One region of the Polycladomyces zharkentensis genome, then DNA from elsewhere that is predicted to be linked to it. Evidence: predicted binding sites of a transcription regulator. Region 1 holds the regulator's gene; the other holds the start of a gene.
What was found. Region 1 encodes LexA, which represses DNA repair genes until DNA is damaged. Its sites were predicted from a motif close to CGAACATATGTTCG; they were not measured.
Positions count from the first base shown of each region.

Region 2: JQC72_RS07385 (WYL domain-containing protein) is a predicted target of LexA. The motif match lies at 8,273-8,286, and genes of this name have one in related genera.

Region 1 covers NZ_JAFHAP010000008.1:311,697-323,867, reverse strand. Annotated here, with positions in the region: gene JQC72_RS08745 (hypothetical protein) at 1-383, shown strand, start outside; gene JQC72_RS08740 (hypothetical protein) at 500-1,030, shown strand; gene JQC72_RS08735 (AAA family ATPase) at 1,023-2,561, shown strand; gene JQC72_RS08730 (3-hydroxyacyl-CoA dehydrogenase family protein) at 2,545-3,435, shown strand; gene JQC72_RS08725 (acetate/propionate family kinase) at 3,432-4,634, shown strand; gene JQC72_RS08720 (pyridoxal phosphate-dependent aminotransferase) at 4,801-5,982, shown strand; gene JQC72_RS08715 (aminoglycoside 6-adenylyltransferase) at 6,221-7,093, opposite strand; gene JQC72_RS08710 (YhfM domain-containing protein) at 7,224-7,694, shown strand; gene JQC72_RS16870 (SpoVA/SpoVAEb family sporulation membrane protein) at 7,863-7,928, shown strand; gene JQC72_RS08700 (glycosyl hydrolase family 18 protein) at 8,073-9,254, opposite strand; gene JQC72_RS08695 (hypothetical protein) at 9,520-9,891, shown strand; gene lexA (transcriptional repressor LexA) at 10,007-10,636, opposite strand; gene JQC72_RS08685 (YnfA family protein) at 11,598-11,924, shown strand.
Region 2 covers NZ_JAFHAP010000008.1:18,719-30,889, reverse strand. Annotated here, with positions in the region: gene trmFO (FADH(2)-oxidizing methylenetetrahydrofolate--tRNA-(uracil(54)-C(5))-methyltransferase TrmFO) at 308-1,627, opposite strand; gene topA (type I DNA topoisomerase) at 1,646-3,718, opposite strand; gene dprA (DNA-processing protein DprA) at 3,926-5,014, opposite strand; gene sucD (succinate--CoA ligase subunit alpha) at 5,087-5,992, opposite strand; gene sucC (ADP-forming succinate--CoA ligase subunit beta) at 6,029-7,189, opposite strand; gene JQC72_RS07395 (hypothetical protein) at 7,431-7,574, opposite strand; gene JQC72_RS07390 (YolD-like family protein) at 7,705-7,995, opposite strand; gene JQC72_RS07385 (WYL domain-containing protein) at 8,015-8,242, opposite strand; gene JQC72_RS07380 (cupredoxin domain-containing protein) at 8,401-8,856, shown strand; gene JQC72_RS07375 (aspartate aminotransferase family protein) at 9,055-10,428, shown strand; gene JQC72_RS07370 (MurR/RpiR family transcriptional regulator) at 10,438-11,310, shown strand; gene JQC72_RS07365 (hypothetical protein) at 11,449-11,871, shown strand; gene JQC72_RS07360 (GTP-binding protein) at 12,071-12,171, opposite strand, start outside.

The DNA of each region.
Region 1 (12,171 bases):
GGGATCGCATTCATTTGTCCCGGTCGGGTACGCAGGAAACGGCTTCACCCAGACAACTGGGATTGATGTCTCCGCGCGATCACCTGCTTTGGATGCAGCGCGTAGAGGGGCGGGTGGAACGAATCGGATCGGTCAAATGGCAGGGGAAGCGGGTCATTGTGCTTCAGAAGGATCTGAACGGACGCCAAGTTGGAAAGATACTCGGCAAATGGATGGGTTCGCCGCCCAGTGACTTCGCAGAGATCATCGGACACCGCTTTGACGTGCGGTATCGATTGTGGTACGTACCGAAAAACCATAAACTGGAGCAGTTGGTGACCGAGATTCGCTCCGAAGGTCAACTGCGGCAGACCATTCGCTATGTGTTTCACCCTTTGCGATGAAACGGCGGACTTCCGCCGTTTTTTTGTTTTTCCAGTGATTCCTTCCATCAATCCATATATATTTTATGATATACTGATTGTGATCGAAAGAATCGTAGAGAGGGGGCGTGACATCCGTGAAAACGCGCGTCACAGCTGCGATTCTCAGCTTGGTTGTCACGCTGTTCTTGTTGTTTGGCGGATATTTTGCTTATCAGTGGTGGGCGTTGAAAAAACCGATCGAGGCGATGCTGACAAACGAACCCCATTTTCAATTGGTCGAATTGCGCATCGAACCCGATCGTGTATGGATAAAAGCAAACACAGATGCCGCTTTTTCTTTTACCACTCAATTTCCAGATTTGAACAAACGTGTGAAAAACATGGTGGGTGAACGCGCGGTGACCATTCAGTTGGCAGACAAGCCGGACCCCGTGTTGAACCGCGCTTGGAATCGGATGGTTTTCGACATTGAGGAAGGATTGGTGAACGCGCGATATTCGCAAATTCCGAAATCGGTGGAAACGGTGGCCAAATCGATGCAGATCCGTTACGATATTACGATGGACGATCAGTTTCTCTACGTGGAGCTGCATCGTGGGCCGCATACCCTTTACCGCGTTCTCCCGTTGCATAAATCGAACTCCGGGGTGAAGGATAATGGGTAAAGCGATTGCCTTCGGTTCCGCCTCCGCGGTGATCGTGTTTCTGTTGACATTGGGCTACAGTGTCTTGCCGTTGGTCACGTTGCTGGCCATTGGCACGGGCGTGTATCTGTTTGCGCAATCGCGCGGCAGCGGGTTTGCTTTCGGCCGGAAAAAGTTGGTTCAGAGCAAAGCATCGGTGCCTACGACGTCGTTCGACGATATCGGCGGTCACGAGCGCGCCAAAAAGGAGCTGAAAGAGGCGCTGGACTTTCTGATCCACCGTGACCAAATCTCGCAATACGGCATCCGCCCCATCAAGGGAATTTTGCTCTCCGGCCCGCCAGGCACGGGGAAAACCCTGATGGCGAAGGCGGCGGCTCACTATACCGATTCGGTGTTCGTTTCCGCGTCCGGGAGCGAATTCGTGGAAATGTATGTCGGAGTGGGCGCCCAACGGATGCGTGAATTGTTCCAAGAAGTGCGGACGTTGGCCAAACGAAATCAGAAAACCAGCGGCATTGTTTTCATTGACGAAATTGACGCCATCGGCGGACATCGGGAAGGTTCACAACACCGTGAGTACGATCAGACGCTCAACCAGCTGCTCACGGAGATGGACGGCATCTCGACGGATCAAGACATTCGTATTCTCGTGATCGCGGCCACCAACCGGAAGGATATGCTGGACCCGGCATTGCTCAGACCGGGGCGGTTTGATCGGCAGATCGAAGTGGATCTGCCCGACAAAAAAGCCCGTCTGCACATTCTCCGGCTGCACACACAAAACAAGCCGCTGGCCGAGGATGTGAGCCTGGAACGTCTGGCTGTGGAGACTTTCGGATTTTCCGGAGCACAGTTGGAGAGTGTCACCAATGAGGCGGCGATTTATGCGATGCGGGAGAACAGTCCGGAAATTACGCAACGTCATTTGTCCGCTGCGGTCGACAAGGTGATGATGGGAGAAAAAACGGACAGGGAAGCGACGCAAGAAGAACGTGAGCGTGTGGCGATTCACGAATTGGGGCACGCCATCGTCTCGGAGCTGGTCCGACCCGGTTCCGTTTCGCAAGTGGCCCTGTCACCGCGCGGACAGGCACTGGGATATGTGCGCCAGCATCCGGGTGAAGACCGGTATCTGTACACGCGGAAACAGATCGAGGACCAGATCAAGATTTGCCTTGCGGGTGCAGCTGCCGAAGAACTGATTTACGGCAACCGCAGCACCGGCGCTCGCAACGATTACCAAAAAGCCAACCAGTACACCCGGACCTTGATCGAAACGGGTCTTTCCGATCTCGGCATCATCGATCCGGAGTGGATCAACAAGGAAAAGATGCAGGAAGAGTCGACCCGGATTTTGAATGCACTGCAAAAAGAAACGTACGACATGCTGTCCCGGTACCGCAAACTGTTTGACGCCTGTTTGCAGGTACTGCTGCAGGAAGAAACGCTTTCCGGAGAGCAATTCCGCATGATGATGAAGGACGCGGTATCGGGACAAGGCCAAGATCGGGTAGAAGGGAAGGAGATGTGCCTTGTCATCGATTCATGAAATCGCAGTGATCGGTGGTGGCACGATGGGCCAGGGGATTGCCGAACTGTTGTCCAAAAAAGGATTTGAGGTGACACTGTTGGAGCAGTCCCCGAAACACGCTGAACAAGCCCGCCATCATATCGAGATCAGCTTGGACAAGCAGCTGGCCAAATGGGGAATTACGGCTGCCGAGAAGAAGGGAATTCTCTCCCGCATTCGGTTCACGACGGATTACGCATCACTGAAAAGTGCCGATTTGGTCATCGAATCGGTCTATGAAGACCTGGATGTGAAAAAGGATGTGTTTGTTCAATGTGACCGGATTTGCCGGCCGGAAGTCATCTTGGCCAGCAATACATCCACTTTGAGTTTAACGGAAATCGCCGCTGCGACCCAACGGCCCGATCGTGTGATCGGCCTTCATTTTGTTCATCCGGTGGCCAAAGTGGACGTGGTGGAGATCGTTCGCGGACTCAAAACATCGCATGAAACGTTTGAGACCATTCGTGACTGGGTCAAGGAGATGGATCTGGTCGGAATCGAAGTCTATGAGTCGCCCGGTTTTGTCACGACCAGGCTGATCATCCTTCTCATCAACGAAGCCATCCACACCCTGATGGAAGGGGTGGCATCCGCCGAGGAGATCGATCTGGCGATGAAACGGGGATACCATTTCCCCATGGGTCCGCTGGAAATGGCCGATCACTTTGGTTTGGATTCCGTACTCGCCGCCATGGAACGTCTTTTCCGCGAGTACGGTGACACCAAATACCGGCCGGCACCGTTGCTCAAAAAGATGGTGCGCGCCGGGCATCTCGGCGTCAAAACAGGGGAAGGCTTTTTCCGCTACAACGAAGACGGAGATCGGTTGGATAGGAAGGATGTCCAATGAAGGTTCTGGTGATCAATTGCGGGAGTTCATCCATTAAGTATCAGTTGTTTGAGATGGAAGACGAGTCGGTTCTGGCCAATGGTTTGGTCGAACGGATCGGTACGGACAGCGCGATTTTGACGCATCGCGTAACCGACCGGGACGAATGGGTGGAAACGGCGGAGATTTTGGATCACAGTGAAGGATTGAACAAAGTGCTCTCTTTGTTGACCGATCCGCAAAAAGGCGTGATCCAAAGTGTTGAGGAGGTTGCCGCTGTCGGCCACCGCGTGGTTCACGGCGGCGAATCTTTTTCTGAATCCGTCGTTATCGACGACGAAGTCATCCGTGAGATCCGGCGCAACGTGGATTTGGCGCCGCTGCACAATCCGCCCAACCTGCTCGGGATTGAAGCGGCACGCCAACATTTGCCCCATGCCCGACATGTGGCGGTATTCGATACGGCGTTCCATCAGACAATGCCGGACTATGCGTTTATGTACCCGCTCCCTCGGGTGCTGTATCAGAAGTACAAGATCCGTCGGTACGGTTTCCACGGTACATCTCATAAATACGTAACATTGCGCGCGGCGGAAGTATTGGGGCGTCCGTTGGAAGAGTTGAAGCTCATTTCGTGCCACATCGGCAACGGGGCCAGCCTCGCGGCCGTTCAACACGGAAAATCCGTGGATACCACCATGGGTATGACCCCGTTGGAAGGATTGATGATGGGAACCCGTTGCGGCAGCATCGACCCAGCCATCGTCCCGTTTGTGATGGCCAAAGAGGAATTGACGTTGGCCGAAGTCAATTCCATGATGAACAAACACAGCGGTCTTTTGGGCGTGTCGGGATTGTCCGCCGATATGCGCGAAATCACCGAAGCGATGTTTGAGGGTAACGATCAGGCCCGTCTTGCGTTGGATATGTATACATATCGCCTGCGCAAGGCGATCGGGGCTTTTGCGGCGGCCATGGACGGCGTGGATGCCATCATTTTCACTGCCGGTGTCGGGGAAAACGCTTCGCTCGTGCGCGAACGCGTCTGCAAGGGGTTGAATTTCCTGGGTGTAGAGTTGGATCGGGAGAAAAATGCCGAACGCTCCAAACAAGAGCGGATCATCAGTACGGAAAACTCCCGGGTGTCCGTGTTGGTCATCCCGACCGACGAGGAATTGATGATTGCGCGTGAGACCAAAAATCTGGTGAAACATTCATGATGAACAAGGGTGGGTCTTTTTCCGATGAAAAAGGCTCACCCTTCTGTCACCCAATACGCCTGTTCATTCCTCCGGTTTGAACCTTCGGTCAACGGTTAACGATTGATGTATACAGACAGTTGCAGTACAATATGGAGCAAACCAGGGGATTTGGAGGAGGAGAACCATGAAACTTTCTGAGCGGGCTCAGCAACTGACCCCTTCGTCCACGCTGGCCATCACCGCTAAAGCGAAAGAACTGAGACAACAAGGACATGACGTTATCGGCCTCGGCGCCGGCGAGCCGGACTTCAATACGCCGGAACACATCTTGAAGGCGGCCGAAGAAGCCATGCGTGCGGGGCACACGAAATACACGGCTTCAGGCGGGATTCCCGAGTTGAAAAAAGCCATCGCCGACAAGTTTCGTCAAGACAACGGTTTGCGTTATGAACCGGATCAGATTGTGGTGACAGTCGGTGCCAAGCATGCACTGTACAACTTGTTTCAGGCCATGTTGGATCCCGGTGACGAAGTGATTATCCCGGCTCCGTACTGGGTCAGCTACATTGAGCAGGTGAAGTTGGCCGGAGGCGTTCCGGTGATCGTGGAAGGGACTGAGGAACAACGATTCAAAATCACGCCGGGGCAACTGCGCGCCGCGATCACCGATCGGACACGCGCGTTTCTGATCAACAGTCCTTCCAATCCGACCGGAATGGTCTATACGGCGGAGGAGCTGCGGGCGCTCGGTGAAGTGTGCCTTGAACACGATGTGGCGATCATCTCCGACGAAATTTATCAACACCTGATTTACGGTGAAGAAAAACATGTGAGCATCGCCAGCCTGGGGCCGGACTTCTACCGGAATACCATTGTCATCAACGGTGTATCCAAAACTTACTCGATGACCGGTTGGCGGATTGGTTATGCCGCTGGAGATGCCCGTATCATCAAAGCGATGACGGGATTGGCCAGCCACAGCACCTCCAACCCCACCTCCATCGCTCAATATGCGGCGATTGCCGCGTTGACCGGTACGCAGGAACCGGTGGACACCATGCGGGCCGCCTTCAAGGAACGCCGCGATTTCGTGGTGAAACGTCTGTCCGAGATCCCCGGGTTCCGCATCTTGCCACCGCAAGGAGCATTTTATGCGTTCGTCAATGTGCGTGCGGCCACGGATGCTTCACCCTTCGAGAATGTGGATGCATGGGTGAAAGCCTTGTTGGACGAAGAAAAAGTGGCGGTTGTACCCGGATCGGGATTCGGATCTCCCGATCATATCCGCATCTCGTATGCGACATCCATGGAACAACTGGAAAAAGCGCTGGACCGGATTCAACGTTTCGTTGAAAAGTATCAATAAACAAAAATCAGACTGCCGAGCATGGTCGGTAGTCTGATTTTTGTTTAGCAAATGAACGCCATGATTGCTCCTCGTCAAGAAATTTTTGTTCAGAAACAAACCTTGGCTCTCCTACGTGGGGTTTTGTGTTCATTTTTGATCCGGTGACCCCAGCGGGGTTTGTCTTTGGTTTCGTTCGCAGACCGGAGTGAAATTTCTCCCGATGTGCTTGGCGCACACTTTTGTTGGCGGCATCCTGTTAAAATATGGATTCCGCGTCTCGTGGAAGAACCCGTACGCGTTTCAGATAATCGGTGACTCTCCGATCATCGTCATATGGATAGGGGAATCCAAAATGCAGCGCCACCTCAATCGCGGTCTCCCTAAAGAGATCACACATCACAAAAAGGGACTGCCAAATATTATCGTATTCGCCATCAGGGAATGTTTGGACGAATGCTTTCCAACGCTTCGGATCAAGATACTTCTCGAAATACTTGCCAAACTTTCCTGTATCGACGGAAAAGCCTGTTTGAGTACCAATATACCAACTCAACATCGCGTTAAGCGCATCCCGTGCAGGACGATCGTACATGTACTTCACATATGGAAGCTCCTTGCGCCACAATCCTTTGGCGATGTTTGTTGTAATCCACCAAAATTCGTTGCAACAGTCCTGAAACTCTTTTTCAGCAGGAGGTGCAGGGACACCATCTTTGTCACTTGCCGGTGGCAACGGTTCCAATATTCCGTCCTTATCCAGCAGAAGCAAACTGGTGCTTTCCAAACGCAATTCGGATATATTGTCAGCGGGATAAAACGTGAGATCGATCCGATTCCCATCCGTGAACAACATCAGAAATGCAAAGCTGCCATCGTTAGGATCTGGTGGCGGGAAAACTTTTTCATCGGGCGTTTGCATCATGATCAATTCTCCGAAGGTATTGATCCAACTGCGGTCTTGGACAAAATCATCCACGGAGGATACGATATACATGATGTCGTAGTCTTGAAACAGATCGCGGGGCGCATTCGGATTGGCGCGTGATCCGTTCAATATGACCGCGCGGATCCGTTTATCATCATTCGCAAAATTCAGTATCAAATCGAGCATTTCCTTTTCACTTCTCATTGTTCTCCCCCCCATTCAATCTCTTTTGTTTTTGGATTGTAGCATATTCCGTGATCCCGCCCAAGAGCGGTTCTGGCTGTCTTCATCCAAGACGGTTTTTGAGATGTTCCGATTAAGGGGTTGAATTGAAATGCGTAAAATTTCGTTTTTGCTATGTTTCTGTGTGCTGTTGCTCGGGTTAGTGGGTTGCAGTGAAATGCCTGCAAGAAAACCCATTGCAATTGTGATTCAAAAAACGAATGGATACAAAACAACGATTGATGAAACGAAGATCGTTGAAAAGGTAATGACGATTGTAGAGAACGTCAATTGGAAAGAAGGAACAAATCCGTCAATGTCCAGAAAAGAGGATGCCCGTTTCCAAGTGAATTACGAGAACAAGGAGAAAGAGACGTATCTTGTTTGGTTTGGCAAATACGGAAATGCTGAATTCATAAGGGTTTCTGCAAAAGGATCTACGTATGGAACATTGATGAAAGCGGATCAAGCGAAGCAGTTAAGAGAAATTTTATTCTGTTATTCCGCATGGGTAGACCGGTTGATTTGTTGGCGAAACACGGTTTCAAACTTCCGCAAGACCGATTCGGGAATTGCGGTTTGATGATTTATCGGGAGCAGCGGAAGCTGTTGTTCGGCTATTGTAACGTATGAACATGTGTTGAACCAAATGAGAAGGGGAAAAGCGCAAGGTGTGAATCGTCCGTGGCAACAGGAGCTTTGCTGTCATCCATCAGTTATCAACGGAAAGAAATTATTCCCTGCATTGCCCATGCTGTGGGCATTTGTAGTGGGAGGGCTGATTTGTGTCATCGGACAGCTAATGATGGACGGTTGAAGCTTCCCCCGCATACACCGCCAGCATGAATTTCTGCGATCGTGTTTCGTTTTTGTACAAGAACCCCGCATGTTTATACGGGGTTCTTGTTCCGGTGGATACGTAATGGTCGCAATTACGTCGGTTGCCCTTTCCCTTTTTGATTCAATACTTACGGATGTTGAAGTTATCTTGCAGCAGGGACCAGTTCCTGGGGAAATCCTCGCCCAGAACCCAATAGCCGATCCCCCGAAGCCGATACTCCTTGATCAAGTTGAATTTGGCTTGGGCACTCTGTGCGTTTTCAAACCAGACCACGTGTTTTTTGCCCCGTTGATCCGTGTAGAAAAAGTACGGAGCTTGATCTCGGTTATTGTATTGGATTTTCAGCGACTTCATGTGAGCAAAAGTCTCGGCTTCCTGCGGCGACACCCGTTTAGCCGGGGGGCCGCCTTTTTTGTATGGCAGGGTCCAGTCATAACCGTACAGCGGCGCTCCCATGATGATCTTTTCCCGAGGGATCTTGGAAACGGCATAATTCACGACTTTACGAACCTGAGGGATCGGAGAAACGGCCATGGGAGGTCCGCCGGTCCAACCCCATTCATAGGTCATCAAAATGACAAAATCCGCTATTTTTCCATGGAAGGCATAATCATGGGCACCATGCCAAGGACCAGCCTGTTTGTCACTGGATTTTGGAGCCAGGGCGGTGGATACCGGATAGCCTTCCTTTTTGATCTGTGGCACGAATCTCGCCAAAAATCCATTGTACAGCTGCCGATCTTTTTCGCGGATGTGTTCAAAGTCTATGTTTAAGGCACGGTATCCCTTTTGCTTCATGACACGGATTACGTTTTGAATCAGCCGTTGAGACGCCGTGGGGTCCGTAAAGATCCGGTGAGCGATATCCGGCTGGAAATTTCCATTAGCGAAGTTGGTGATCACCAACATCGGGACTGCACGGTTCCGTTTGGCGGCTGACAAGGGGATCGCATCATTTAAAGGAATCAAATCTCCATTGGGTTGAACGCGGTAACTGAAAAAACCGATGTAAGTCAAGTTCCGACCGGCTTCATTGACATCGGAAACTGCTTGCACGGGGTTGACCGGTTCCAAAAAGCCAATGGACTCAATGCGGGGTTTGGATGCGTTGGTTGGGAGGTTATGATCCCCTCTTTTGTCAGGGAGTATCCTGCCTCTGCTCTCCATGGGCACTGTTTCCGGATGAGCAGCCTGATTGCTCAGCTGCTTGGGACGAGGATTTGCTTCCCTGCTTTGTTTGGTTGGATTGCATCCCGCCAAAAGTAGGACCAATGCGATGAAGATCAGATAACCTTTTCTCATCTTTATCACCCATTTTGGTTTGTTCAAATATCAGGCTTTTCTTATTCTCGTCTTTTTATTCACGGTTGCTGATGTGTTGTTGGGGTGGGTGATTCTCCAGGGCAGACATCCTTTTTGGAGACAATGGTCCACTCTTACCCTTCGTTCCATAAGGGTATCATTACAAATCTCAGAGTTGGCTACTGTGTACCGGAGAAGGATTTCCCTTTTGTGTGATCGAAAATGTTCATTCATTTTTCATTTGCGATACAAGGAGGTGAAAATAATGAAACCCCGGTGTTATCTTGTAGTCGCCAACGCTCCTGAACAATTGAAGCTAAGAGAAGCAAATGCTTTATTTAATGATTATATCGGGGACAAAAAAAGAGGTCATTGTGTGTATCACGATCATTTTGTGGACCGTCCCGGAGGAGTTGCATTTTTTGCAATCGAGAATGAGGAGCAAAAGGAGCATCTTGCACATGATTTGAATGGATGGAAACTGGAGATCCATCCACTTACGGAGTCGAGGTCCGCAGCCGGTTTTGTGTATCAGCTGGATTATACGAGTACCAATTATGCGGGTATTCCATTGGAGAAACTCATAAAGCGGATCAAGGAAGCCGAAAAAGCAGGAATTGATCCTTTAGACGCGTAGTGGTGTTCTTGCATCAATGTTGTAAATTGACAGGAGAAAACTGAGGCTGCAACAATGACAAACCCAGCGTTATTTCCGCTGGGTTTGTTGATGGCCTCAGTCACTTCTCTGTTTCTCAATGAATTTCCCGGAATACCCCGATTACTTTCCCCAAAATACTGACACTTGTCAGGCGGATCGGTTCCATCTCGTCGTTTTCCGGTTGCAGGCGGATATGATCCTTTTCTTTGTAGAAGCGTTTTACGGTGGCTTCCCCGTCATGGGTCATCGCCACGACGATATCCCCGTTTTCGGCGGTGTTCTGCTGACGCACCACCACATGGTCACCGTCGAGAATACCGGCGTTGATCATACTGTTGCCGTGAACGGACAAGACAAACGCCCGTTCTGCATTGCCGACCAGGCGACGAGGGAGAGGGAGGTATTCTTCCACATTTTCGATGGCAGTGATCGGTTCCCCCGCGGTGACTTTCCCGACCAGCGGTACCAATACGGTGTCAGAGGAGCGGACCGTTTCCTCCGGATCACCGCGATCCAATAGTTCAATGGCCCGCGGTTTGGTGGGATCGCGTCGAATGAACCCCTTCTTTTCCAAACGGGCAAGATGACCATGTACCGTCGAGCTGGACGCCAAGCCCACTGCTTCTCCGATTTCGCGAACAGACGGTGGATATCCCCTCTCTTTGACCGATTTCTTTATGTAGTCCAAGATTGCCTTTTGCCGCGAGGAGAGTCGCGTTGTCATCACCCTCAACTCCTAGTCGATGATGTTTCCCATTTTCTCCAGTATACACGAATCTGCTCCAAAGAACAAACATCAGTTCCCCGGAATATGTGTTCCGGAAAACATGCCTCCACGATTGACATACTTCCCTTTAGTGATACCTCTGGAGTGGTAAGTCTGATGCTTCGACAATATCGCCCCTTCGGATTGCCTCCTGTTATAGAGTAAAAAAAGCCCCAGATAACCGGGGATGACCGCCGAGATTTATGGGCAAGGGAAGCGAAAAATGGAAAAAATGATCCGTCTGGGGATTGTCATGGACATGAAGAAAACCCCGTTGAAGACAAGTAACCGAATGCTCCTTCGTGACACACCAAGAAGGCAACCGACAAACGATCCCAATGTGGTACGGACTATCACCACTTTGCCCACAAGAGCATTAGCGGTACTTCGGACAGATTGTTGGGTAGCGATCGGGACACGACCACCGACGCGTACACCGTTGCTGACTGAGTGAATCTAACGTTTACTGGTGCATGGCAAACACATGAAGAAGACACCTCCTTCACTGTATATATCATTCTGTGAAGGAGGATGAGAGAGAGTAAGAGCAAGCATATGCCCCACCATACCGAATTCTGCTTCCGGCCATGATGATTCACTTATCCTTCATATGGACCCCTTTTGAATGTTATACTATGTTGGCCGATTCGCAGTTAACGTTGGCGGCAAGATGATACGAATAGGCGGCACTGGCGCTGTACACCATGACAACCCCGATGGCCAGCAGTAACAGAATTGCCGTGACGATCACGTAATCCGGGGTGGAAGGTGTCGCGTATTATAATGACTCCAAAGCTACCAATGCGCAAGCTGCGGTCCGGGCATTGGAATCCTTTGATCAGCCGATCGCGTGGATCGGAGAAGGAACCAGGCTTTTCTTTGAAGACCGGCTTGGTAAATGGATGGGGTGAACAAACCAATGATTCAGGCAGCGATTTTGTTTTTTCTTGCCGGTTTGGCGGAAATAGGCGGAGGATACCTGATCTGGCTTTGGTTACGGGAGGGAAAGCCGTTTTACTGGGGAATGGTTGGCGGGCTTACCTTGGCCTTGTACGGGGTAATCGCCACTTTTCAATCTTTCCCTTCCTTTGGGCGGGTTTACGCTGCTTACGGGGGAGTGTTCATTGTTATGTCCGTTTTGTGGGGATGGGTCATCGATAAGAAGACCCCCGATTTTTATGACTGGATTGGAGCAGGGATCTGCTTGATTGGGGTGTCCGTGATGCTGTGGGGACCGCGGAGCTAGGGGAAATACTTTGCCGGCTCGGTATTTTTTCTTTCTACCCCCTTTTCATCCATGTGTTTTTCGCTTGTTACAAGTTCCAATATCTATGATATGATGTAGAAGAAGTGGGAATTAATGCAATCTTTCTGCTGTCATGATTTCAACAAACCGTATAATATTACATACAGGTTTGCATAACAAACCACAAAGATGATCCATATGCACCGCAGACTCATTTCTTTCCTCCTAACAGCCAAACGATCCACAT
Region 2 (12,171 bases), 290 kb from region 1:
AATCAACCTCACAAATCCCCTCGCCGTTTCTGACAAAGTTTGCGCATCAGTGAACAAAAAGGAACAAAAATGTGGCAAACAGGGAAAAAACACAAAGATCATTCTCGTCTGTTTCAGTCCCCGGTTATTTTCGGTGAATATGCACGGATAGCAGATATTGGTTGGCCTCCGTTTCGCTTATGCAACGGCAGGAGTGTCTTTGCCATAAAGAAACAGCAGTTGTGACACTGCTGTTTCTCAGCTGCCGAATCTTTTCAGAAAAAGCAGAACGTTCCTATGCAATCGTATCACACCGACGGTTGTTGAATCAAGAGAGGGCATACAACTCGCCGGAAAATGCCTGTAAGCGTTCCAATGCGCGTTCGGCGATTTTCAGATTCCGTTCCTTTTTGGAGCGGATTCTTTGAGGGAGCGGAGGCAACAACCCGAAGTTGGCATTCATCGGCTGGAAATTGTCCGGATCGGCCGTGGTAATGTAGTGGGCGAGGCTGCCGATCGCCGTCTCACGCGGGAACACGACCGGTTCTTGACCCATGGCCAGCCTTGCCGCATTGATCCCGGCGATCAAGCCGGAGGCGGCCGACTCGACGTAGCCCTCCACCCCGGTCATCTGTCCGGCAACGAACAAATCATCCCGTTCCCGGAATTGATAGGTGGGCTTGAGCACCTTGGGTGAATTGATGAACGTGTTGCGGTGCATCACACCGTACCGCACGAATTCGGCGTTTTCCAAACCGGGGATCATGCGGAATATCCGCTTTTGCTCCCCCCATTTCAAATGGGTTTGGAAACCGACCAAGTTGTACAGTGTCCCCGCACTGTTGTCCTGCCGCAATTGCACTACCGCAAACGGTTGTTTTCCGGTGCGGGGATCGACCAGTCCCACAGGCTTCATCGGACCGAACAACAAGGTTTTTTTGCCGCGTTTGGCCATCACTTCGATCGGCATGCACCCTTCAAAGTAGATCTCTTTCTCAAACTCCTTGAGCGGAACCGTCTCCGCCGTGACCAGCGCTTCATAGAACCGGTCGAATTCCTCTTCGGTCATCGGGCAGTTGAGGTAGGCAGCTTCCCCCTTGCCATAGCGGGAAGCGACAAATACCTTGTCCATATCAATGCTCTCTTTTTCCACGATCGGCGCCGCCGCATCATAGAAATACAAATACTCCTCACCGGTCAATGCTTTCAGTTTCTCCGACAGGGCGGCGGAAGTAAGCGGTCCCGTCGCGATCACCGTGATCCCTTCGGGAATCTCCGTCACTTCTTCATGGATGATCTCCACGTGGGGGATATTGTGCAATGCCGCCGTCACTGCGGCGGAAAACGCCTCACGATCCACGGCCAGCGCACCGCCGGCGGGAACGGCGTGTTGATCGGCACACCGCATGATGAGCGAGTCCAACCGGCGCATTTCTTCTTTCAACACACCCACGGCATTGGTCAATTCATTGGAACGGAGCGAGTTGCTGCATACCAGTTCGGCGAAATCGCCTCCCCTGTGCGCCGGTGTCCGTTTGACCGGCCGCATCTCGTACAGACGGACCGGCACATTGCGTTGGGCAATCTGCCATGCCGCTTCGCTCCCCGCCAGCCCGGCACCAATCACATTCACCGGTTGTTTCGGCATATCAAAGCGCTCCTTTCGTCAACGATCCGTTGTTTCATAATCGCATTCGGTACAGTGAATAACGGATTCGTTCTTTTTCTTTTTGATCACCATCAAACTGCTGCAGCGGGGGCATGGACGCGGTGCCGGCTGATCCCATGATAGAAAGTCGCATTCCGGGTACCGGCTGCAACCGTAAAACGTCCGACGACGTTTGGTTTTGCGTTCCACGATTTCACCCTGCTTGCATTTGGGGCAGGTCACCCCCGTTGATTTGAGAATGGGCTTGGTGTTTCGGCAATCCGGGAAACCGGAGCAGGCCAGAAACTTGCCGTAACGGCCGAATTTGTATACCATCTGACGACCGCACTTCTCGCATGTTTCGTCTGACACTTCGTCCTGGATCTCGACCGTTTCCATTTCTTTTTCGGCCACACTCAACCGTTCGCGGAACTGACGGTAAAACGCGTCCAGCACCTTGACCCAGTCTACCTTGCCATCTTCTATGTGGTCCAATTCCTCTTCCATATTGGCCGTAAACTCCACGTTGAGAATCTCGGGGAAGAACTCCTCCATCAGTTCGATGACGATCTCCCCCAATTCGGTGGGAACGAACCGTTTGTCCTCCAACGTGACATAGCCACGCTTCTGGATGGTTTCCAGTGTCGGCGCGTAGGTACTGGGGCGACCGATCCCCAACTCTTCCAGCGTTCGCACCAGTCTCGCTTCCGTATAGCGCGGAGGCGGTTGGGTAAAGTGCTGTTTGGGCTCGATTGACTTCCTTTTCAGGACTTGCCCCTCTTCCAACGGAGGCAGGAGTTTGTCCTCCTCTTTTTGGTTGTCGTCGTTGCCCTCCACGTACACCTTCATGAAACCGGGGAATTTCACTTTGGAACCGGTCGCACGGAACACCGCGTCTCCGGCGTGCACCTCGCAAGCGATGACATCCAGCACGGCCGGCGCCATTTGACTGGCCACGAACCGCTCCCAGATCAGTTTGTACAACCGGTATTGGTCACGGCTCAGATATGGCTTGACCTGGCTCGGTGTGCGCTTAACCGAGGTGGGCCGGATCGCTTCGTGTGCGTCCTGCGCACCGGCGTTCTTCTTGTGCGACCGGGGCTGAGACGGCACAAAGTTCTCCCCGTACTGTTCCGTGATATATTGCCGCGCCTCCGTTTGCGCCACTTCCGACACCCGTGTCGAGTCCGTACGCATGTAGGTGATCAACCCGACGGAACCCTCTTTGCCCAACTCCACCCCTTCATACAGCTGTTGTGCCACCGACATCGTCTTGGCCGCGCGGAAATTGAGCTTGCGGGCCGCCTCCTGTTGCAACGAACTGGTGATAAACGGCGGAGCCGGGTTGCGCCTGCGTTCACTTTTTTTGATCTCTCCGACAACGAACCGCTTTCCTTTTATCTTCTCCAGCAGTTGCTTCACGTCTTCTTCGGTTTTCAACTCGGTTTTGTCCTTGCCATAGCCGTAAAATTTGGCCTCAAACGGTTCATCGCCGGCCAACAGCACAGCCGTGACGGTCCAGTACTCTTCGGGCTGGAAGTTTCGAATCTCCTTTTCCCGGTCAATGACCAGCTTGACGGCCACCGACTGGACCCGACCGGCACTCAGTCCTTTTTTCACCTTTTTCCACAGCAAAGGGCTGATCCCGTATCCCACGAGCCGGTCCAAAATCCGGCGCGCCTGCTGGGCATTGACCAAATCCATGTCAATTTTGCGCGGATGCTTAAACGCTTCGCGAACAGCCTGCTTGGTGATTTCGTTGAACACCACCCGGCAAGGCGCATCCAACTCCAGATCCAAACTGTGCGCCAAATGCCACGCGATCGCTTCCCCTTCGCGATCAGGGTCTGCGGCGAGATATACGCGTTTCACTTTTTTGCTCGCTTCGCGCAGTTCTTTCAGCACACTTCCCTTTCCCCGGATGGTGATGTATTTCGGTTCATAACGGTGTTCGATATCTACGCCCAACTGGCTTTTGGGCAAATCCCGCACGTGTCCCATCGATGCTTTGACGATGTAATTCTTGCCCAAGTATTTCCCGATGGTTTTGGCTTTGGCGGGCGATTCGACAATCACGAGCGAATCGGCCATCCCGTGCCCTCCCCTCATATAAAACCGTTCCTATTATTTCGGATGTCAACCGCCGATGTCAAATCATTACTCCAGGCGGCTGTTCGTAACATGTACCACACCGAGCAACACAAATCCTACCCATTCCGGCCCACGGATTCATTCTTACCCATTCCTTACCCAACTACCAACATCTCATACACCCGTTTGGGGATATGTATATGCTGCTCACATGCGGACAAACTGCATTCCCGGCAATTGCCGGATGCACCGTTTCAACTGCAGGGACAACAAAACGGAATGAACCGCTTCAGCCGGCAGCGGACATCGATTCATCACTTCTTCCAATGAAACGGGGTCGACCCCGATCAGCGCAAACACCCGCTCTTCCTCCATCGTCAGAGAAAGCGCGGCTTCCCTGAAAGATTCGGAAGGAGGAGCAGGCATGAGATGAGGGAATTCTTCCCAAATGTCTTCCACCCCTCTCACACATTTCGCCCCTTCTTGGATGAGGCGGTGCGTTCCTGCGCTTTGGGTGGACGTGATCGGCCCCGGTACGGCAAACACTTCCCGACCTTGTTCCATGCTGCAGTCGGCGGTGATGAGCGATCCGCTCCGCTCCGCGGCCTCCACCACCAGCGTGCCGTATGACAAACCGCTGATGATGCGATTCCGCTGAGGAAACAGACCGGGATGCGGTTCCGTCCCCGGCGGCATCTCCGAACAGACCACACCGCGTTGGATCAATTCGTGATACAATGACCGGTTGCTTTTGGGGTATACCACATCTACGCCCGTTCCCAATACAGCCACTGTCGCCCCGTTTTTCCGCAATGCGCCGCGATGTGCTTCACTGTCGATCCCCGCCGCCATCCCGCTGACCACCACCCAGCCGGCACCAGCCAATTGTTCCGACAACATGCGTGCCACCCGGCGGCCGTACGGCGTCGGCCTGCGCGTCCCCACCACGGCGACGCACGGGCCGCTGAGGAGGGATGCATCCCCTTTGACATACAACACCCAAGGAGGTTGCGGGATCTCCCGCAGCAAAGGTGGGTAATCGTCATCCCACACGGTCACCGTACAAATCTCCCTGTTTCGTAATTCCTCCTTCACTTCACGGACAAACGACGGGGTACATTTTTCCCTGATTCGATCCAATCGTTGTTGCGTGACACCCATCGCCCTGACCGCCTCCATCACGGACGGGGTCATCGGATTCGTGGGAACCCAACCGGCCCGATGCAACCGATCAATGGTATGCCAACCCGCTCCCTTCACCTGATGCACAGCGATCCATGCATCCCGCTCCTCCACGGTCCCACCCCGCTTCCAGCTGAATAAAAAAGGGGACCATGCCGTGTGGGTCCCCTGAAAAAAGCCGTGATGTCATTTCTTCGTGATGCAGGCTTCCAGCAAGCCTTTCTCTTTCAGAACCTCGACCAGCGTATCGCCGATGGCGGCCGGAGTGGGTGCCACTTTGACCCCGCACTCCTCCAACTTTGCGATTTTTTCCGCCGCGGTACCTTTACCGCCGGAGATGATGGCGCCCGCATGCCCCATCCGTTTGCCCGGAGGCGCCGTTTGCCCGCCGATGAACCCGACCACCGGTTTGTCCATATGATCCCGGATCCATTCGGCCGCTTCTTCTTCGGCCGTACCGCCGATTTCGCCGATCAAGATGACGGCTTTGGTGTCCGGGTCTTCCTGGAACGCTTTCAGGCAGTCGATAAAGTTGGTGCCATTCACCGGGTCGCCGCCGATCCCCACCGCAGTGGACTGTCCGATGCCGCGGGTGGTCAACTGATACACCGCTTCATAAGTGAGCGTGCCGCTGCGGGACACGATCCCGACGTGCCCCGGAGTGTGAATGTATCCGGGCATGATTCCGATTTTGCATTCGCCCGGTGTGATGACGCCCGGACAGTTGGGTCCGATCAGACGCGTCTTTTTGCCTTCCATATACCGTTTCACTTTCACCATGTCCAATACCGGGATGCCTTCGGTGATGCAGACGACCAGGTCCAGTTCTGCATCCACCGCTTCCATGATCGCGTCCGCGGCGAATGCCGGCGGCACGTAGATCACCGACGCGTTGGCCCCCGTTTTTTCCACCGCTTCGGCCACAGTATCAAAAACCGGCACGCCTTCCACTTCGGCGCCTCCTTTGCCCGGGGTGGCACCGGCCACGATTTTGGTGCCGTACTCGAGCATTTGCTTGGTGTGGAACGAGCCGGTGGAACCGGTGATGTTCTGCACGATGACTTTGGTGTCTTGATTGACGAAGATACTCAACTTCGAACCCGCCTTTCCAGATGATCTCGTTTTGCGTCACTTCACCAGCGAAACGATTTTTTGCGCCGCGTCGGCCATCGAATCGGCAGCCACGATTTTCAAGCCGGATTCGTTCAGGATCTGTTTGCCTTTTTCCACGTTGGTTCCTTCCAGCCGCACAACCAAGGGGCGATCCAATCCCACCTGTTTGGCCGCTTCCACGACACCGGTGGCGATCACGTCGCATTTCATGATCCCGCCGAAAATGTTGACCAAAATGCCCTTCACATTGGGGTCCGCCAAAATGATTTTGAAGGCTTCGGTCACTTTTTCGGTCGTCGCGCCGCCGCCCACATCCAGGAAGTTGGCAGGTTCGCCGCCGTAATGTTTGATGATGTCCATCGTTGCCATCGCCAGGCCGGCCCCGTTCACCATGCAGCCGATGTTGCCGTCCAGGGCGATGTAGTTGAGGTCGTATTTGGAAGCTTCCACTTCTTTCGGATCTTCTTCATCCAGATCGCGCAACTCCACGATGTCGGGATGACGATACAGGGCATTGTCGTCGAAGTTCAGCTTGGCATCCAACGCCATCACGCGACCGTCAGCCGTTGTGACGAGCGGGTTGATTTCCGCCAGCGAACAATCTTTATCCACAAACGCTTGGTACAAGCCCATCATGAACTTGACGGCCTGGTTCACCCGATCGCGGGGGATGTTGATCGCATAAGCGAGACGACGGGCTTGGAACGGGAGCAAACCGACAGCCGGATCAATCGTTTCCTTGAAGATTTTTTCCGGTGTCTTGGCCGCCACTTCTTCAATCTCCGTTCCGCCTTCTTCGGAAGCCATCATCGTCACGCGACCTTTGGAACGGTCCACGACCATCCCGACGTAATATTCCTTCTCGATTTTGCAGCCTTCTTCGATCAGCAGGCGCTTCACTTCTTTCCCTTCGGGGCCGGTTTGATGGGTGACCAGCACTTTGCCCAACAATTCTTCCGCATACGCGCGTACTTCATCCAAACTGCGCGCCAACTTCACCCCGCCCGCTTTGCCGCGGCCGCCGGCGTGAATTTGCGCTTTGACCACCCACAGCTCTCCGCCCAACGCCCGGGCCGCTTCCACCGCTTCCTCCGGGGTGAAAGCGACTCGCCCGTTCGGCACCGCAACCCCGTACTGTTTCAGCACCTCTTTGCCCTGGTACTCATGTACGTTCATGCTCCATCCCCCTATCCTGGTGTTCTCCCCCGTCGCGATCGGTTTTGCATCTGATTGGGAGAAACGACTTCCAATAATCAGTTCATTTGAAACAGTCAAACAGCAGAAAGAAACCGAAAGCGCTTCTTCCGGCTATTGCAAGTATAGCGCAAGCGCTCGGGATTGCCAACCGCCCGCCGCGCAACAAAAACAGAGGGCGCGACACCCTGATTCGGCCCTCTCCCCCGCGACGCGCGGGCCATTATCCCTTGACGAAATAGCTGATAACACCGGCGATCAAGGCGATTCCCATAAAAAAGGCAATAGAAACACCCGTGCCGACCATCATGTCGAGCAAGTCATTTTCTTGGTTCTCTTCGGGACGCGGTTGCATATGGGAAGCCATGGTTTGAACCTCCTGTCTGGTTTGTCCCATGCTGCTTGTTCGCATGGAAGCGTTACCTCATCATCCACTCATCAGTATAGCACGGTTTCGCCGCTTTCGAAAACCTTCTCCATACGGACGACCTTTTGTTTCACTCTTCAACCGGGGCGACATCGATCAGACGATTCAGCGGGACCCGAATCCCGTCTCCTGCTCCGCGCACTTCGATCCATCCGTGTTCGGGACGAATCCGGCCGACGCGGCCTTGGACGACATAGGGGCCTTCGGGATGGAAAATGGTCCAACGCAGTGTCCGACCTTCCCTCATGGCTTCGGATACCAACCGGTCGATCTCTTCCCATCGCTGTTCGTCCAATACGGGCGGAGTATGCCGTTCCCGTTTTCGTTCACGGTACAACGCCGCATGTTCCGGAAGAAACATCCGGTGGCCCTCCCACAGTTTATTGCCACGATCCACGCCGCCGCTCCCCCCTCTGTGCAGCCAAAATATGGTCCCGCCGGAAGGTGCGCACGGCTTTCCGCTCATAACAATAAGCTTGGACCGTTTCTGCCGTCATCCGGTAAATCCGTATCTGCCGTTGGGTGATCGTACCCGCCCGGTTGTCCATATAAATGATCTCCACCGGTTCGTTCCGGCGAACCGCCTGTTGGAGTACGATGTCCACCATAACTCCCCACCTCGATTTGGAGCGTTCGACAGAACGTTTGTTCTTATTATATGCACCACCCATTCCATGATACAAACTCCAATTTATTCCATAAAAATGGATGAAAAATTTGTCCGCCGGTGATATTGAAAATAACCTTTCCAAAAGGAGGTCTGGTAATGTTACCAATACGTTTTTGGCTGTATTTGGTGGCAGTCCTGCTCCTGACGGGTGCCGTCTATATAACGAATGCACCGTTTGTGGCACGTAACGCTTCCGCCGGTCAACCGACTGCGCCATCACAGGAAAAGACGTTTTATATGGTAACCGGGGAATTCAAAGGTCGGTACCAAGGAAAAAAGCTGGAAGCATACCGGTGGGACCCCGGTATGATCGTGGTTCACCAGGGGGATCGCGTTCATCTGGTCATTCGGGGCGTCAGCGGCAAAGAACATCCGTTTTCCATCCAAGGATACAACGTACGGGGCAATGTCAGACAGGGACAAATCACGCGCGTCTCCTTTACGGCCTACAAACCCGGTACATTTCAATTGATTTGCCATACTCATCCCACCGCCGAAACCAACGGTCCCATGATCGGATACATCGTCGTTTTGCCGAGACAAACGACGTAACCACAAAAAGGCGTGTTTTCCATTGCGATGAGGAAAAACACGCCTTTTTCATTTACATATCAAAACGCAGCTGATCAACCATCTATTTCCCTTCGGCATCTGAAATTGCTCCTTGACAATGAACGGACAATGCGTTAAATGAAATATATACTCCTATTTGAGCGTAATTATGGAGTATATATTTCAAATGAGGTGACAATGATGGAAATGGATGCTCCCTTCGTCCGCAAGACTGCTCGTTCCGCCCAAATGTACCGTGAAGCGGCCCGGTGGATACCGGGTGGAGTCACAGCCAACATCAAATATTTCGCTCCCTACCCCATCGTCATGGACTCAGCTTCCGGCGCTTACCTGTACGATGTTGACGGCAATCAATATATTGATTACAACCTATGTTACGGAGCGCTCATTTTGGGGCACGGGGATCAGAGAATCATCGCTGCCATCAACGATACATTCTCGCAAATCGGTACCACGATCTTCGGAACACCCCACCCTCTGGAAGCGGAAATGGCCCGCGTATTGGTCGACTTGTACCCCGGGATCGAAAAGGTTCGCTTCACCAACTCGGGATTGGAAGCCACATTGCTGGCCATTCGCTTGGCCATGGCGTGGACCGGGAGAAAAAAGTTGGCCAAGTTTGAAGGTCACTATCACGGAAGTTATGATCAAGTGCTGATCAGCGTCACTTCCCAAAAACGAAAGCGCGAGCAGCGTCCGGTAAAAACGTTGGATTCCCTCGCTCTGCCGGATTATTACGCAGAAAACACCGTGGTCCTCCCGTTTAATGAATGGGACCAAACGGAAGAGATCCTCCATCAACATCGCCATGAAATCGCCGCTGTGATCATGGAACCCGTCCAGGGAGGATTTATTCCACCGGATGAAACTTTTCTGAAACGGTTACGCGAACTCACACACCAATATGGGATTGTACTGATATTTGACGAGGTGAAGACCGGGTTTCGCACCGGATTGTCGGGAGCCCAGGGATTATACGGGGTAATCCCCGATTTGACCGCCCTCGGAAAAGTGTTGGGTGGCGGTTTTCCTGTCGGCGCCGTCGGAGGACGGGGGGAGATGATGGAAATATGTTCACCCGCCGGTGGAGTGGACATTCTGACAACCGAACAGCGACAACCGTCACTCGGTCAGGGTCAACCCTTATTTCACAGCGGCACTTATAACGGTCATCCCGTTGTCCTCACCGCAGGGTTGGCCACGATCCAAACTCTTCAAGAATCCGGCGTCTATCCGCAACTGGAAGCAAACACAACGCAATTGCGCAAGGGAATGGAGGAAATCTTGAACCGCTACGGGATCGCATCACAGACCATCGGTGTGGGCAGCATTTTCAATCTGGTGCTTTCCGATCAGCCTGTCCGCCGAATCCAGGATGTACTGGAGTCGAATCTGTCCTTGCGAAGGAAATTGGACACGCACTTGTTAAACCAGGGGGTTTTCATCAAACCGCTCAATCGTTTTTCCCTGTCAACGGCACATACCGCCGAAGTGATTGATGAAACACTGGAACGATTGGAGCTTGCCGTCAAAAGCTTGGTGAGAAAGTAGGGATTACCCTTGTCCGACAAGCAAGACGTTTTTCAAAGAATACGCGAGAATATCAGCCGGATGAGCAAGTCACAACGGAAAATTGCGGCTTATATCGAGACACACCCGGACAGCGTACCGTTTTTGACAACGGCCCAGTTGGCCAAACAAGCAGGCGTGGGCGAAGCGACCGTCATCCGCTTCGCCACCACCCTCGGATTTGCGGGATTTACGGAAATGCAACGCAGTTTGCAGGAGCAGCTTCGCAAACGTGTCACAACGGTCGAACGGCTGGACATGGCGGAAGAAATGTACTCCGAAGAACAACGCATCGCCTATGAAGTTTTGTCCGATGATCTGTCCAATTTGAAACAAACCATTCAGATGTTGGACATCGACATGTTCGGCAAAGCGGTTCAACAGATCAACGAAGCAAAATCCGTCACCATCATCGCGTTCCGCAGCTCCCATGCTTTGGGTTCCTTCTTGGCGTTTTATCTGCATTTGCTGAAGAAAAACACCCGGCTGATCACGGAATCCGATACGATGTATGAACAACTTTCCACACTGGGTTCGAATGATTTGGTCATTGGAATCAGCTTTTCCCGCTATACGTCACGAACGGTTCAAGCCTTGCAATATGTTAGGAAGAACGGGGTGAGGACATTGGCGATTACCGATTCCCACCGTTCTCCTCTGGCGAACGCGACGGATCTATACCTGATCGCCGCGAGCAACTCGCCGTCTTTCCTCGACTCCTTCGTCGCCCCGCTCAGCCTGATCAACGCGTTATTGATCGCGGTTGCAAGGATGAATAAACAGGAAATCACTCGTCATCTGACAAATATGGAGTACTTGTGGGAGATGGAAGGGATTTATTATCCTGAGGAGAACCGAAAGTGACAGATGGATGGGGAGGAAGTGGAACCCGTTGCATTGACACGCCACACGTCTGAAGATGTGGGATGCTTGGGACATTGGCATCCGCAGTAATCGAACGCCGAACTTTGGTTTCAACCTGGACAGAAAGGGGGAATCGCTTTGCACATCCAATTTGACACGCCCCACCAGTATGTGTTTATCCACGAGCACGTGCGACATCTCTTGTTGTTATGGCCCAAAGAGGAAAAAGCCCAGCTGTTTGTGGCGGAATGGAAAGATGGTACCCTGTGGTTGCGTTATCCGGGGGAAACCTACACCGAAACGGTCTGGGATCAGGTGGAACCGTTTTTCTTCCAGAGACTGAAGACGGAAGACAGAGAGGTTCATGCCGTTTTGGGTGCCACTTTCCGGCACGACAATCGGGTGTATGCCTTGTACTACAACCGGGACCATCCGGAGGACGACCTCTATTTTTTCGAAGTTCGCTCACAACGCCTGCATGAAATCCCTGACGAGGAATACGCAAACGTCGTTCAGGCTTTTCTGCTGGAGTATCCGGAATACATGGAAAAAGAAGCGTGACGGAGCCACCGGCTGTCAATGGTCGCCCGTCACTTCCGCATCACTGTGGAATCCTCTCGCCAAATGCCAGTTGCTGAAATCGTGCCGGTTGCATCAGTCACAATTCCTGAACAGCCCTCGGCACAAACGCGCCATTGCCGCCGGAGTGCGCTTGTAATCCGCTGACTTCCGGGAAGCGACCTCGCTTATGCGGCACTGCTCAGGCCAAAGATACATTCCCCTCTGCCGCACCCGGCAACGGATCGGGAAAAGCGGACCAATCGGACAGCATTTCCTCATCGGTCAACAAACATGCATCCA